3 regions of the Leucobacter sp. USCH14 genome follow, and region 3 is predicted to be linked to each of the others. Evidence: predicted binding sites of a transcription regulator. Region 3 holds the regulator's gene; each other region holds the start of a gene.

Region 1 (4,502 bases), on a different contig from region 3:
GAGGTCGGGTTCCCATCGGCGAGCCAGACCGACTTCGACTTCGTGAGGCATCTCATCGAAGACGGCGCCATCCCCGACGACGTCACCATCCAAGTGCTGACCCAGGCGCGCGAGCACCTGATCACCCGCACCTACGAGTCGCTCATCGGCGCCAAGCGCGCCATCGTGCACCTCTACAACTCCACGAGCATCCTGCAGCGAGACGTCGTATTCCGGTCGGATCGTGCGGGCATCAAGCAGATCGCCATCGAGGGGGCCAAGCTCTGCAGGGCGAGCGAGCACATCTGCCCCGACACCGAGATCTACTACGAGTACTCGCCCGAGTCGTACACGGGAACCGAGCTCGAGTACGCCGTCGAGGTGTGCAATGACGTGCTGGAGGTGCTCGAGCCGACCGCCGACCGCAAGGTGATCATCAATCTTCCCGCCACGGTCGAGATGGCGACGCCCAACGTGTACGCCGATTCGATCGAGTGGATGAGCCGCCATCTCGACCACCGCGAGAACGTGATCCTCTCACTGCACCCGCACAACGACCGCGGTACGGCCGTGGCTGCCGCCGAACTCGGATACCAGGCGGGCGCCGACCGCATCGAGGGCTGCCTCTTCGGGAACGGGGAGCGCACCGGCAACGTCGATCTCGTCGCACTCGGCATCAACCTGTTCACGCAGGGCATCGACCCGCAGATCGACTTCTCTCGTCTCGACGAGGTGCGCCGCACCGCCGAGTACTGCAACCAGCTGCGGGTGCCCGAGCGCAGCCCGTGGGCCGGGGACCTCGTCTACACGGCGTTCTCGGGGTCGCACCAGGACGCGATCAAGAAGGGCTTCGAGCGGATGGCGCAGGACGCCGAAGCGGCGGGCACCAGCGTCGACGAGATCGAGTGGGCCGTACCGTACCTGCCCGTCGACCCGAAGGACCTGGGCCGCTCCTATGAGGCCGTGATCCGTGTGAACTCGCAGTCGGGCAAGGGAGGCGTCGCCTACCTGCTCAAGACTGACCACCACCTCGACCTGCCGCGCCGCTTGCAGATCGAGTTCAGCTCCGTGGTGCAGGGCGTGACGGACTCCGAGGGCGGTGAGATGTCCAGCGATGAGATCTGGCGCATCTTCCAGGACGAGTACCTGCCCGCGCAGGCCGACGACGCCGAGACCTGGGGGCGGTACAAGCTCCTCCGCACCGCGGCGACGAGCGCGGGGGACGGCATCACCGAACTGGTCGTGGACTACCGCGTCGGATCGGAGGATCAGCGGCTCACGGGCCGCGGCAACGGCCCCGTCGATGCATTCCTCAACGCGCTCAACGCGACCGGCCACTCGGTCACGCTGTTCGACTACGTCGAGCACGCGATGAGCTCCGGTGGCGACGCGGTGGCGGCCGCCTACGTCGATCTCGAGGTCGACGGGCAGCGCCTCTGGGGCGTGGGCATCGACGCCGACACGAGCCGGGCCACGCTCGAGGCGATCGTGAGCTCCGTCAACCGCGCGGTCCGCAACCGCAACCGCGAAGCCGTCGTGGAGCCTGCGAACGCCTGAGGCGGCGTCGCGTGTCGCAAGCCGCGGACCGCGACGCGTTCGTCTCTCACCCGAGCGGGGTCACTTCTCGTGCGTGTCCCACTCGCGACACGCACGGAGAGTGACCCCGCTCGCATGGAGGAGTTCGCGTTCGTAGATATGTTCGAGCACGCGGTGTGGCGATACGCCGAATCGCTGCGAGGTCTTCTAGGGTGAACCTGTGATTGCTTCGATTCGCGGGCCCGTGCTCGCTGCGGGTGCCGGATGGGTCGTCGTCGAGGTCGGCGGCCTCGGGATGCGCGTCGAGGTGCCGAGCGGGCGCGTCTCACCGGCGAATGCGGGGGATGAGCTGCGGCTGCACACGTCCCTCGTGGTGCGCGAGGACTCACTGACGCTCTTCGGGTTCTCGTCGGAGGCGGAGTTGGACGTCTTCGGGCATCTGATCGCCGTCTCCGGCGTGGGGCCGCGCAGCGCCCTGGGCGTGCTGTCGGCGCTCACGCCCTCCGAGATCGCGGCGGCGGTGGCGCTCGACGACGAGAAGCCGTTCCGCAAAGTGTCGGGGATCGGCCCGAAGACGGCCAAGCTCATCACGCTGTCGCTCGCCGGCAAACTCGCGCACCTCGCGCTCGAGTCGGATGCGACGGCCGCGGTTGTTCAAGCCCCGTCCGATGCGATCGCTGAGGGCGTGCTCGAGGGACTCGTCGGTCTGGGCTGGGCCGACGCCGAGGCGGGCCAGGCCGTGCAAGACGCTCGTGATGCCGGTGCTCCCGATGACAGCGCGGGCTTGCTGCGCGCTGCCCTCGCCCTGTTGCAGGCGGGCCGCGGAGCACGAGGATCGCGAGGCGCCCGATGAGCGGAGAGCTCTCGGCGCAGGCGACCGCGTCTGAACGGGGCTACGAGGGTGCGCTCAGACCTGGCAGTCTCGCCGAGTTCGTCGGCCAGTCGAAGGTGCGTCGGCAACTCGGGCTGCTGCTGGACGCGGCGACGATGCGCCGCCACACGCCCGATCACATCTTGCTCGCCGGGCCGCCGGGGCTCGGGAAGACGACGCTGTCGATGATCGTCGCCGCGGAGCTCGACAAACCGCTGCATCAGACCTCGGGGCCGGCGATTCAGCACGCCGGCGATCTCGCGGCCGTTCTTTCGGCGCTCACACCGGGCGAGGTGCTCTTCATCGACGAGATCCACCGCATGGCCCGCAGCGCCGAAGAGATGCTGTACCTCGCGATGGAGGACTTCAAGGTCGACATCATGGTGGGCAAGGGCGCCGGCGCCACCTCGGTGCCGCTCGAGCTCTCGCCCTTCACGCTCGTGGGTGCGACGACGCGCGCCGGTCTGCTGCCCAATCCGCTGCGCGACCGCTTCGGCTTCACCGCCCACCTCGAGTTCTACTCGGACGACGAGCTCTCGAAGGTGGTGAGCCGCGCGTCCCGGCTCATCGAGTTCGTGCTCTCGGAGAGCGGCGTGGACGAGATCGCGCGACGCTCGCGCGGCACCCCGCGTATCGCGAACCGTCTACTGCGGCGGGTGCGCGATTACGGCCTCGTGCACGACCTGCCCGGCGACGCCTCCACCGTGCAGGCCGCGCTCGCCCTCTACGATGTCGACGATCATGGGCTGGACCGGCTCGACCGCGAGGTGCTGCGCGCTGTGGTCGAGCGGTTCAACGGTGGGCCCGTCGGGCTCTCGACGCTCGCGGTCTCTGTGGGCGAGGAAGCGGAGACGATCGAAGCGGTGGTCGAACCGTTCCTCGTGCGGACCGGCCTGCTCTCCCGCACTCCGCGCGGTCGCGTCGCGACGCGATTGGGTTGGGAGCACGTGGGTGCGGTTCCGCCGGGTGCATCCGGCGAAGAGTAGGGGAGCGTTCCCAGCGGCAACCCGTTAAACTGATGCAATCTGTGCCTCAGGAGGGGCATGTGTTCGTCTGCCGAAAGGACCGTTGTGCCTCTGGATCCGATCACTCTTGTGATGTTCGCGCTGATCGCGCTGTTGATCTTCTTCATGTTCCGGAACGGGAAGAAGCGGCAGGCCGCGCAGGCCGAGCTGCAGAACAACCTTCGTCCGGGCGCGGAGGTCATGCTCCAGTCGGGCATCTTCGGCACCATCGACGCCGTCGACGACGAGGAGAACAAGGTGACCCTGCGCAGCGGGACCTCCTCCTTCGTCGTGCACCGCAATGCGGTCGCGCAGGTCGTCGCACCGGTCGACGCCGCGCCAAAGGAGGAGAGCTCGGAGCTCGCTCCCGATGACGATCCCGCCTTCGGGCAGCGTTTCGGCGCCACCGATGCGGCGCCCGCCGGAGCAGCGGCCGACGATGCGCCGGCTGCGCCCGAGGCCGACCCGCGTCGCACCGGCGAGAACGATTCCGACGTCGATGAGCAGGGGAACAGTTCGGCGCCGAAGGCCTGAGCCGGTGGCCGCGGCACGGCCGCGGCCACCCCTGTCCACGTTTAGAGAAAGCAGTCAGTCTTGGCGTCATCACCCGCCGTTCGGAGGGCCCGACGGTCCCTCGTTCTCCTTCTGGTCTTCATCGTCGGCCTCGCAGGTCTGATCACCTACGGCGTGTTCAACAGCAACGCGACGTGGACCCCGAAACTCGCCCTCGACCTGCAGGGCGGCACCCAGGTACTGCTCGCGGCCGAGCAGACCGGCGGCGAAGCGGTCGCCGGTGATCAGCTGCAGCAGGCCGTGTCGATCATTCGTCAGCGCGTCGACGCCGCAGGCGTCTCCGAGGCCGAGATCACGACTCAGGGCAATCAGCACATCTCCGTGTCGATTCCGGGCAAGGCCGATGAGGCGACGATGCAGCGCATCGAGGCTTCTGCGAATCTCGACTTCCGGCCCGTACTGACCTACGGCATCGGTGCGAACGTCGATCAGGCGACGGCGGAGGACGGCGCGGAGGCGGGTACGGCCTCGGATGACGCCGCCGCTGAAGGAGCGACTCCCGAGGATGCGACGACGGAGGATGCCGCTGCCGACCAAGC
Region 2 (4,502 bases), on a different contig from region 3:
GGCGTTCCCGTGACGGTCGCATCGCACGGCGTCGGGGGAGCGGGAGCCGCGGTGTGCTTCGAGGAGCTCGCCCGCGGCGGGGTGACGCGCATCATCCGGTCGGGCACCGCGGGCGGCATGCAGCCCGGCATCGTCGACGGCGCCGTGGTTGTCGCGACCGGCGCGGTTCGCGCCGACGGCGTGAGTCACCAGCTCGTGCCGACCGAGTTCCCGGCGGTCACGACCCCCGAGCTGACCGTGGCGCTCCGGGAAGCGGCGAATCGGTCGGGGCTCGACGTGCACAGCGGCATCGTGCTCACCGGCGACATGTTCTACCCGAGCGACGTCATCACCGGCGTCGACCTGGCACTGTGGCAGCGCGCGGGAGTCGCCGCCGTCGAGATGGAGGCGGCGACCCTGTTCGTCATCGCCGCGCTGCACGGCATCGAGGCGGGCGGCGTGTTCGCCATCGACGGCAACCCGCTTGCCGCCGACGACACCGATATGGGCGAGTACGATCCATATCGCGAGATCGTCGTCACCGCGGTCGACGCCGCGCTCACGGCGGCCCTCGACGTGCTGGTGTCGTGAGCGTGCTGCTGCCGACCGCGCAATCGCCGTTCTCGGCGGTGCTCTTCGACTGCGACGGCGTGCTCGTCGACTCCGAGACGATCACCATCGGGCTGCTCGCCGAGATGCTGCGCGAGCTGGGGTGGGAGATCTCGTACGAGGAGACCGTGCGCACCTTCATCGGCCGCGCCCTCGTCGACGAGTGGGAGGTGATCCTGGCGAACACCGGCTTCCGCATCACCGATGCCTGGATTCACGAGTTCCACGTGCGCCGGGATGACGCACTGCGCGTCAGCGTGCGCCCCGTCGCCGGCGCGGACGAGATGCTCACCGCGATCACCGAGCGCTTCGGCGAGCGCATCGCCCTCGCCTCGGGTGCGGATCGCGTGAAGATCACCATGCAGCTCGAGGTCACGCGGCTCGGGCGCTGGTTCGGCGACCGAGTGTTCAGCGGCATGGAGCAGGCGCACAGCAAGCCCGCTCCCGACGTCTACCTCGCGGCCGCGGCGGCGCTCGGGGTCGACCCGGCCACGGCACTCGTGGTCGAGGACACGGTCGCCGGGGTCACCGCCGGAATCGCGGCGGGTGCGACCGTCTTCGGGTTCTCACCGGGAAGCCCGGTGAGCACCCACCGCGATGCGCTGCGCGGCGCCGGAGCTTCGCTCGTGTTCTCGAGCATGAGCGAGCTCCCCGGCCTGATCGACGACTACGCGATGCGCGAGCGGTCGAACGCGTCGAGGCTGATGCCCTGAGCGAGCACGACCTTCGCCCACTCCCGGGCCGAGTGCAGGCTGTGATCGCGGTAGTTGCCGCAGCTCACCGCCTCCGTGCCGGGCACGTCGCTCCAAGTGATGCGCTCGGCCAGGTCGGTGAGCGAGCTCTTGATCGCCTCGGCGACCGTCTCGACCGTCGGCTCGCCCCACGCGATGAGGTGGAACCCCGTGCGGCAGCCGAACGGCGAGATGTCGATGAGCCCCTCGAAGCGGGTGCGCAGCAGCGCGGCGAGGGTGTGCTCGATGGTGTGCAGACCGGCGGTCGGAATCTCCGCCTCGTTCGGCTGCACCAGGCGGATGTCGAAGTTCGAGATCGCGTCGCCCTTGGGGCCGCGCTCCACGCCGATGAGGCGCACGTACGGGGCCAGCACCTTCGTGTGGTCCAGGGAGAAGCTCTCTACTTCGGCAAGTTCGACATCGCTCATGCGCCCCAGTTTCTCACGGGGAACGATGCACGCGGCGCAGGTTACGCCGCGTGCACCGCTCAGGCTGCGCGGGCCAGATCCTTGCGGGTCAGGGCGATGCGCGCTCGCGCGCTCGACGGGGATTCGGAGACGCTCACGTTCCAGCCGGCTCGATCGAGCCGCTTGAGATCGCTGCGCGCGTCGGTGAGACGGTCGGTCTCGACGAGGTACAGGGTGCGGCCCGAGCTCCGGTAGACCGAGCGGCGCTGCGCCCAGGCGGGTACGAGCATGTCGTCCGCTCCGCTCAGGGAGTGGTACGGGGTGCGCAGGGGAGCCGCGATGGCGGGGCGCGCGTCAGCGGTGCCGGGCATCTGGTGGATGGGCTTCTGGTGGACGGGATTCTGGTGTTGGGGCATACGGGTATGCGAAGTCATGGTGTTCCTTTCTCAGCGCACCGTCACGGTGCGCGATCCCCGAGCGATTCTCGGGGGATGGGCTCGCTCGGAGCCCTGCGCTGCATCGCCGGGGCTGCGTCGGTACAGCCCGCTCGATCTTCAGGATCGAAAGCGGAGCGCATCTGCACCGGTCTCATCGGGGGACCAGCCTCGTCTGAGGCCTTCGGTGCTTGGTGGGTATCGCGGCACCTGTCGCAGAGTTGAGGTGATCTCGACGTGCCAATCGTTGGCGATCATGCGTACGGCTCGCGAACCCGACCCTTCATATTAGAACACATTTTCGAGAAGCGCTAGTGTTGGGTTCGAATATGTGGATCGACGGGCGCGCGAGCGCCGCTGGGAGTGCCGATGTCTGAACCTGCGACCCTGCTCGTGTTCGCCCACCGCGACGAGGCGTCCGCCTTCGCCGACGTAGAGCACCTCGTGACGGGCGTCGGCAAGGTCAATGCGGCGGTGGCGCTCGCCGCCGAGCTCTCGGAGCGGCCGGTGGAGCGCGTCGTGGTGCTCGGCACCGCGGGCGTGGTGAGCGACGGCCCCGAGCGCCCATCGCTCGACACTGTGTACCAGATCACCGGGGTCGTGCAGCACGACTTCTCGCTGCCGTCGCCGGAGTTGCGGCCGGCGGGCGACGCGATCCTGCCCCCCGAGGCCACCGCCGTCATCGCCACGGGCGACGTCTTCGTGCAGAACGACGAGCAACGCGCGACGATCGCGGGGCTCGGCGCGAACCTGGTGGATATGGAGGCCTACGCCTACGCGAGCGTGTGCGCTCGCTTCGGTGCGGCGCTGCAGATCTTCAAGGTGCCCTCCGACTTCGCCGACTCGTCGACCACCGACGAGGAGTGGGACACGATCGTCTTCCGCAAGAGCGAGCAGCTGCGCGAGTTCTGGGACGCGCGGCTGGCGTAGGGGGCGCGGTGGGGGCGCGGTGTCGCTGTGCGATTATTCCCGTGGCGGTGAGCAGTTGCGGCGCCCGGAGGTACAGGAGCGCATCTCGACGAGATCCCGTTTTGTGCTGCTTCGAAGTGAGGGGTGCGCACAAAGTGCGCTCTCGCTCTTCGCGCAGGCGCGAGCTTTGCAGTGCCGGCGCGCCCCGGCCGGCTCGATTGGCGCGCCGGGATCGCATCCCGTAGGATCTTCCGCGGTGACGTGTCCGAGCGGCCGAAGGTGCAACTCTCGAAAAGTTGTGTAGGGTAACCCCCTACCGTGGGTTCAAATCCCACCGTCACCGCCACATGTGCAAGCCCCCGAGATCCTCCGAATGAGAATCTCGGGGGCTTCTCGTCTTCGCCGATGAAGATGGGATAGGGCGAGTCACCGAGGGAGCGCGATGGTTGTACTAGAAGCGGGGTCGTACCCGGAACGTGCACGAATCGGCGCCAAGCTGCGCCGTGCACGAATCGCGCGTCACCTGACGATGCGCCAGGTCGCCGAATCGAGCGGTGTCACCGAGGGGTTTCTGAGCAAGCTCGAGCGCGATCTCACCTCGCCGAGTCTCGCGACACTCGTGACGGTGTGCGATGTGTTGAAGTTGGACGTCGGGGATCTGCTGTCCAAGACGGAGGTTGCCCGGGTGCGCTGGGAAGAAGCGCCGAAGCTTCTCGAAGCAGACGAGGGCGTTGAAGAACGTCTCCTCACGCCGCGATCCGAGGATCGATTGCAGGTGATCTACAGCGTGTTCGCTCCCGGTGCGAGCGGCAGCATGCTCGATTACTCCTTGAATACGCCGTTGCACTTCGTGCACGTCCTCGAGGGCGAGCTCACGGTCGTATTGCACGACGAGGAATGGACGCTCGGTCGTAGGGATTCGCTGACGTTGGACGGCCGGGACCTGCACAGTTGGCAGGCGTCGGCTGAAGTCGGAGCCTCCGTGATGTGGTGCTTGGCGAAGACGATGCAGCAGTAGGCGTCGACAGCTCTGGAGAGCAGCTGGGAGAATCCGCTTGCAATTGACTTGCATGTAGGGCAATAATAATTGACCTAGAAGCAATACACGGCGAAGGGGCCGCATGTCAGTTCAAGCAATGCACGAGGAAAACCGTCTCGCGTCGGGAGCGATCAACCTGCCCGAACTCGTCTTCACCGCGTTGGCGACGCTCGCGCCGCTGACGCTGGTCGCAGCCGTGATGCCACTGCACTTCTTGGTAGGGGGTGCGGCCGTCCCGGGCGGCTATCTCATCGCCGCCGGAGTCATGGCGCTGTTCGCCGTGGGGCTCAACACCGTGGTGAAGTATCTGCGCAGCTCCGGCGCGTTCTACACGATCATCTCGAGGGGCCTGGGAAAGGTCACGGGCACGGTTGCGGCAATGCTCGCGGTGCTC
Region 3 (4,502 bases):
TTCTCCCCGTACCTCATCGACGAGAAACCGAAGCACGGATCGCCCGACTTCGCTCGCGACGTGGCGTTCGCGAAGATCGCCGCACGCGTGCGCGGCACGCGTCTCGCGCAGCAGGAGCTGAGCGGCGCATGAACTCGTTCCTGCTCCCCGCCCGCGCGGCGACGCGCGCCCGCTTCTCGTTCGAGGTGTTTCCGGCGCGCTCGGGCGCGGCCGCCCTCGCCCTCGGCCACGCCGTGCAGCATCTCTCCGCCGCCGATCCCGACTTCATCTCGGTCACCTACGGTGCGAACGGATCGAACCGCGACGCCTCGCTCGATCTGGTCGCGTACCTCCGCGACCACACCGATGCGCTGCCTCTGGCGCACCTGACGACGGTCGCGGAGAGCTCTGAGGCCGTGCGAGCCGCGATACACGCGATCATGGACGCCGGCGTGCACGACTTTCTCGCGCTCCGGGGCGATCCGCCTCGCGGGCTCGACGAGAGCGACGCTCGAGTCGCAGGCTCGATGAGTTCGCTGGAGCTGGTGCGACTGGTCGCGCAGGCCCGGGCCGAGCGACCCGCGCTGACGAGTGTCGGACGCACCGCGGTGGCTGCGTACCCGAACGGCCATCCGCTCTCGCGCTCGCGGGCCGAGGATATCGACTGGCTCGTCGCGAAGCAGGAGGCCGGTGCGAATCTCGCAATCTCGCAGCTGTTCTTCCGAGCCGAGGAGTACCTCTCGTTCGTCGACGACGCGCGGAGGGCGGGGCTCACCATGCCGGTGCTCCCCGGACTCATGCCGGTATCGACGAGCGCGCAACTCAGAAAGGTCGCCTCGCTCGCGGGCCGACCCGCTCCTTCAGAGCTCGCTCGCGCACTGGACGCAGAGGGCGGGTACGCACCCGAGCTGGGTGTCGAGCATACCGTCGCCCTCGCGCGGGAGCTGCTCGACGGAGGTGCGCCGTCGGTGCACCTCTATACGTTCAATCGGCACGAGCAAGTGCTCGCCGTGCTGCGGGAGCTAGGCTTGCTCACCCCTGACCCGGTCGTCTAGGCAGGCGCCCGGCGCCGTGCGCGCGCAGTCGGTGCGGGCTGAGCCTCAGACCGACCGGAACACAGCGACGACCCGGCCGAGCACCTCGGCATGGTCGCCGAGAATCGGCTCGAACGCGCTGTTGCGCGGCAGGAGCCAGGTGTGGCCGTCTCGACGCCGGAAGACCTTGACCGTCGCCTCCCCATCGAGCATCGCCGCCACGATGTCTCCGTTCTCCGCCTCTCGCTGCTGCCGGATCACGACGAAATCCCCGTCGCAGATGGCCGCGTCGACCATCGAGTCGCCGACGACGCGCAGCATGAAGAGCTGGCCGTCGCCGACGAGGGTGCGGGGGAGCGGCACGACCTCCTCGATCTGCTGATCGGCGGTGATGGGAACGCCGGCTGCAATCTGGCCGACCAGAGGAACGTACGCCGCCTCCTCCGGGCGCTGCACGGGCTCCTCCGCGAGTGCGGCCGAAGTCGATGCCAGTTCGACCAGGATCTCGAGGGCTCGTGGGCGATTCGAGTCGCGCCTGATGTACCCGCCCAGCTCCAGCCGACTGAGCTGGTGCGTGACGCTCGAGAGCGAGGAGAGACCGACCGCGTCGCCGATCTCGCGCATGCTCGGGGGATACCCGCGGCTCTCCACCGAACGCGCGATGCACTCGAGGATGGCCTGCTGCTTCTCGCTCAGCGGCTTCGCGGATCGGGGCGCGGCTACGTCGCTCATCGCTGTCCTTTCTGGCCCAGAGGGCGATGCGGAGGGGGCGCGATCCATGAATGTCGGTGGGTGCTGATTCAGTGATCCCGTTGATCGAAACCATAGCCGTACTGCTCGAACACCGGCAAACGTATGTTCGAGTGTCGCGGGAAAACATCGAAACATATCTTCGAACGAACGGTTGCGGTTTCGAATCATCGAATATATATTCGAAACAGATGTTCGGCGCCGGCCTCGGTCGGCCCTCATCGCATCAGGAAGGGAAGTCGACATGCGTGCAGCAGCGGTTCTGGGTCAGCAAGTGCAGGGGTCGAGCGATGTCTCGGGCAAGCTCCGTCTGACTCGGCGTGGTCGTATCGTTCTGGGGGCGTTCCTCACGGTGCTCGCGGCCGGGGCGCTCGCTCTCTTCGCCTCGCTCGCCGCTCCGGAAGCGATGGCCTCCGGCGAGGGCCCGAACGGCGAGCAGTTCGAGTACGTGGTGGTGCAGCCGGGGAGCTCGCTGTGGTCGCTCGCGTCCGATCTCGACCCGACTGCGGACCCGCGAGACCTCATCACCGAGATTGTTCAGCTGAACCAGCTCGAGGATTCGTCAGTGCAGGCCGGGGAGGCGATCGCGGTTCCGCTGCGGTACTCCGACAACCCGTTGGTGGTATCGGGCGACGAAGTGGGTGCGTGAGCGCGTCAGCCGGGAGGGCCTCTGCGCGGCCCTAAACTATCGGGGTGACTAGCTTGAGCGATCTTCCACTTCGTGACAACCTCGTGGGTCAGCAGCCCTACGGCGCGCCTCAGGACGCGGTTCGGGTGAGCTTGAACGTCAACGAGAACACGCATCCCATTCCGGAGCACGTCGCGATCGACATCGTGCAGTCCCTCGCTCGAGCGGTCACGGGAGTGAACCGGTACCCCGATCGTGAGTTCGTCGAGTTGCGCGCTGCGCTCGCCGGGTATCTCGGTCACGGACTGTCGGCTGAGCAGCTGTGGGCTGCGAACGGTTCGAACGAGGTGCTCCAGCAGGTGCTGCAAGCATTCGCGGGCCCGGGCCGATCTCTGCTGAGCTTCACGCCGACCTATTCCATGTACCCGCTGCTCGCCGCCGGCACGGATACCGAGTGGATCGGCGTCGAACGCCCGGTCGATTACGCGCTCACTCCCGAGGGAGTGGTGCACGCGCTCCGCGAGCACACGCCGGACGTCGCGATTCTCTGCGGCCCCAACAACCCGACGGGTTCGACGCTCGACCGCGAGGTGATCCTCGCCGCCTATGACGCGTTCGACGGCATGCTCGTCATCGACGAGGCGTACCAGGAGTTCGATACGGAGCGGGAGAGCGCGGTTGCGCTGCTTCCCGGTCGGCATCGCCTGATCGTCTCCCGCACGATGAGCAAAGCGTTCGCGTTCGCGGGCGTGCGCCTCGGGTACCTCGCCGCCGACCCGGCCGTGATCGACGCGCTGCGGCTGGTTCGGCTCCCGTACCACCTCTCCGCACTCACGCAGGCGGCGGCGACCGCTGCGATCCGCCACGCCGACGCGATGCTCGCGACCGTCGCCGACATCAGCGCGCAGCGGGATCGCCTCGCGCGCGCCCTCTCCGAGCTCGGCTACCGCGTGCACCCCTCCGGAGCGAACTTCCTGCTCGTCGGGGGGTTCGCCGATCCCGCCGCGACGTTCGAGGAGCTGCGAGCGCGTGGGATCCTCATCCGCAACCTCAGCATCCCGGGGCACCTGCGCATCACCGCGGGAACCGAGGCGGAGACGAGCGCTGTGATCGACGCGATCGCCTCGCTCGGCCCGGGCGGCGCCCGCGCGTGATCCGGCTGCCCCGTGGCCTCCCTCGACGCCGATAGACTGGTGACCATGACTGCAGCACCCCGCACCGCCTCGCTCGAGCGCTCGACCAGCGAGTCGCAGATCAGTGTGAGCGTCGACCTCGACGGTTCCGGTACCTCGCAGATCGAGACCGGGGCGCCGTTCTTCGATCACATGCTCACGGCGTTCGCCCGCCACTCCCTGACGGACCTCACGGTGAAAGCCGTCGGCGACGTGCACATCGACGTCCACCACACGGTCGAGGACACGGGCATTCTGCTCGGTCAGGCCATTCTCGAGGCGCTCGGCGACAAGTCGGGAATCTCGCGGTACGGCGATGCACTGGTGCCCCTCGACGAGGCGCTCGCACAGGCGGTCGTCGATATCTCCGGCCGGCCGTACCTCGTGCACTCCGGGGAGCCGGCAGGGTACGAACTGCACCTCATCGGCGGCCACTTCACGGGCTCGATGGTGCGGCACTTCTTCGAAGCGCTCACCTTGAACGCCCGGCTCACCGTGCACCTGAAGCTGGTGGAGGGGCGCGACCCCCACCACATCGCAGAGGCGGAGTTCAAGGCATTCGCGCGCGCCTTCCGCGTGGCGAAAGCGCTCGACCCGCTCGTCTCCGGTGTGCCGTCGACGAAGGGCGCGTTGTGAGCGAAGCCGCGAGTTCCCCGCGCAAGAAGGTCGTCGTGCTCGATTATGGGTCGGGCAATGTGCACTCGGCGGTCAAAGCGCTCGTCCACGCCGGAGCCGATGTCGAGCTGACCCGGGATCCCGCTGCCGTGATGGATGCGGACGGACTCCTCGTTCCCGGCGTCGGAGCGTTCGACGCTGTGATGCGCCAGCTGCGAGCGGTGCGCGGGGATGAACTCATCGATCGTCGGCTCGCCGGGGGGCGGCCCGTGCTCGGCATCTGCGTCGGCGAGCAGGTCATGTTCGCCCACGGCATCGAGCGCG

Evidence for each region. The regulator LexA, encoded in region 3, represses DNA repair genes until DNA is damaged. The targets are predictions, from matches to a motif close to TCGAACANNTGTTCGA.
Region 1: a site for LexA is predicted at 1,667-1,682, ahead of ruvA (Holliday junction branch migration protein RuvA). Genes of this name have one in related genera too.
Region 2: a site for LexA is predicted at 2,450-2,465, ahead of PQI23_RS09020 (phosphorylase family protein). Genes of this name have one in related genera too.

What each region holds. Positions count from the first base shown of each region.
Region 1 covers NZ_JAQPZP010000008.1:61,220-65,721, reverse strand. The annotation lists gene leuA (2-isopropylmalate synthase) at 1-1,536, shown strand, start outside; gene ruvA (Holliday junction branch migration protein RuvA) at 1,736-2,368, shown strand; gene ruvB (Holliday junction branch migration DNA helicase RuvB) at 2,365-3,372, shown strand; gene yajC (preprotein translocase subunit YajC) at 3,484-3,924, shown strand; gene secD (protein translocase subunit SecD) at 3,985-4,502, shown strand, end outside.
Region 2 covers NZ_JAQPZP010000007.1:119,346-123,847, forward strand. The annotation lists gene PQI23_RS09000 (nucleoside phosphorylase) at 1-570, shown strand, start outside; gene PQI23_RS09005 (HAD family hydrolase) at 567-1,301, shown strand; gene PQI23_RS09010 (S-ribosylhomocysteine lyase) at 1,256-1,747, opposite strand; gene PQI23_RS09015 (hypothetical protein) at 1,807-2,142, opposite strand; gene PQI23_RS09020 (phosphorylase family protein) at 2,530-3,090, shown strand; tRNA gene PQI23_RS09025 (tRNA-Ser) at 3,325-3,415, shown strand; gene PQI23_RS09030 (helix-turn-helix domain-containing protein) at 3,512-4,087, shown strand; gene PQI23_RS09035 (APC family permease) at 4,191-4,502, shown strand, end outside.
Region 3 covers NZ_JAQPZP010000005.1:114,056-118,557, forward strand. The annotation lists gene PQI23_RS07155 (hypothetical protein) at 1-132, shown strand, start outside; gene PQI23_RS07160 (methylenetetrahydrofolate reductase) at 129-1,034, shown strand; gene lexA (transcriptional repressor LexA) at 1,080-1,745, opposite strand; gene PQI23_RS07170 (hypothetical protein) at 2,008-2,412, shown strand; gene PQI23_RS07175 (histidinol-phosphate transaminase) at 2,457-3,545, shown strand; gene hisB (imidazoleglycerol-phosphate dehydratase HisB) at 3,591-4,199, shown strand; gene hisH (imidazole glycerol phosphate synthase subunit HisH) at 4,196-4,502, shown strand, end outside.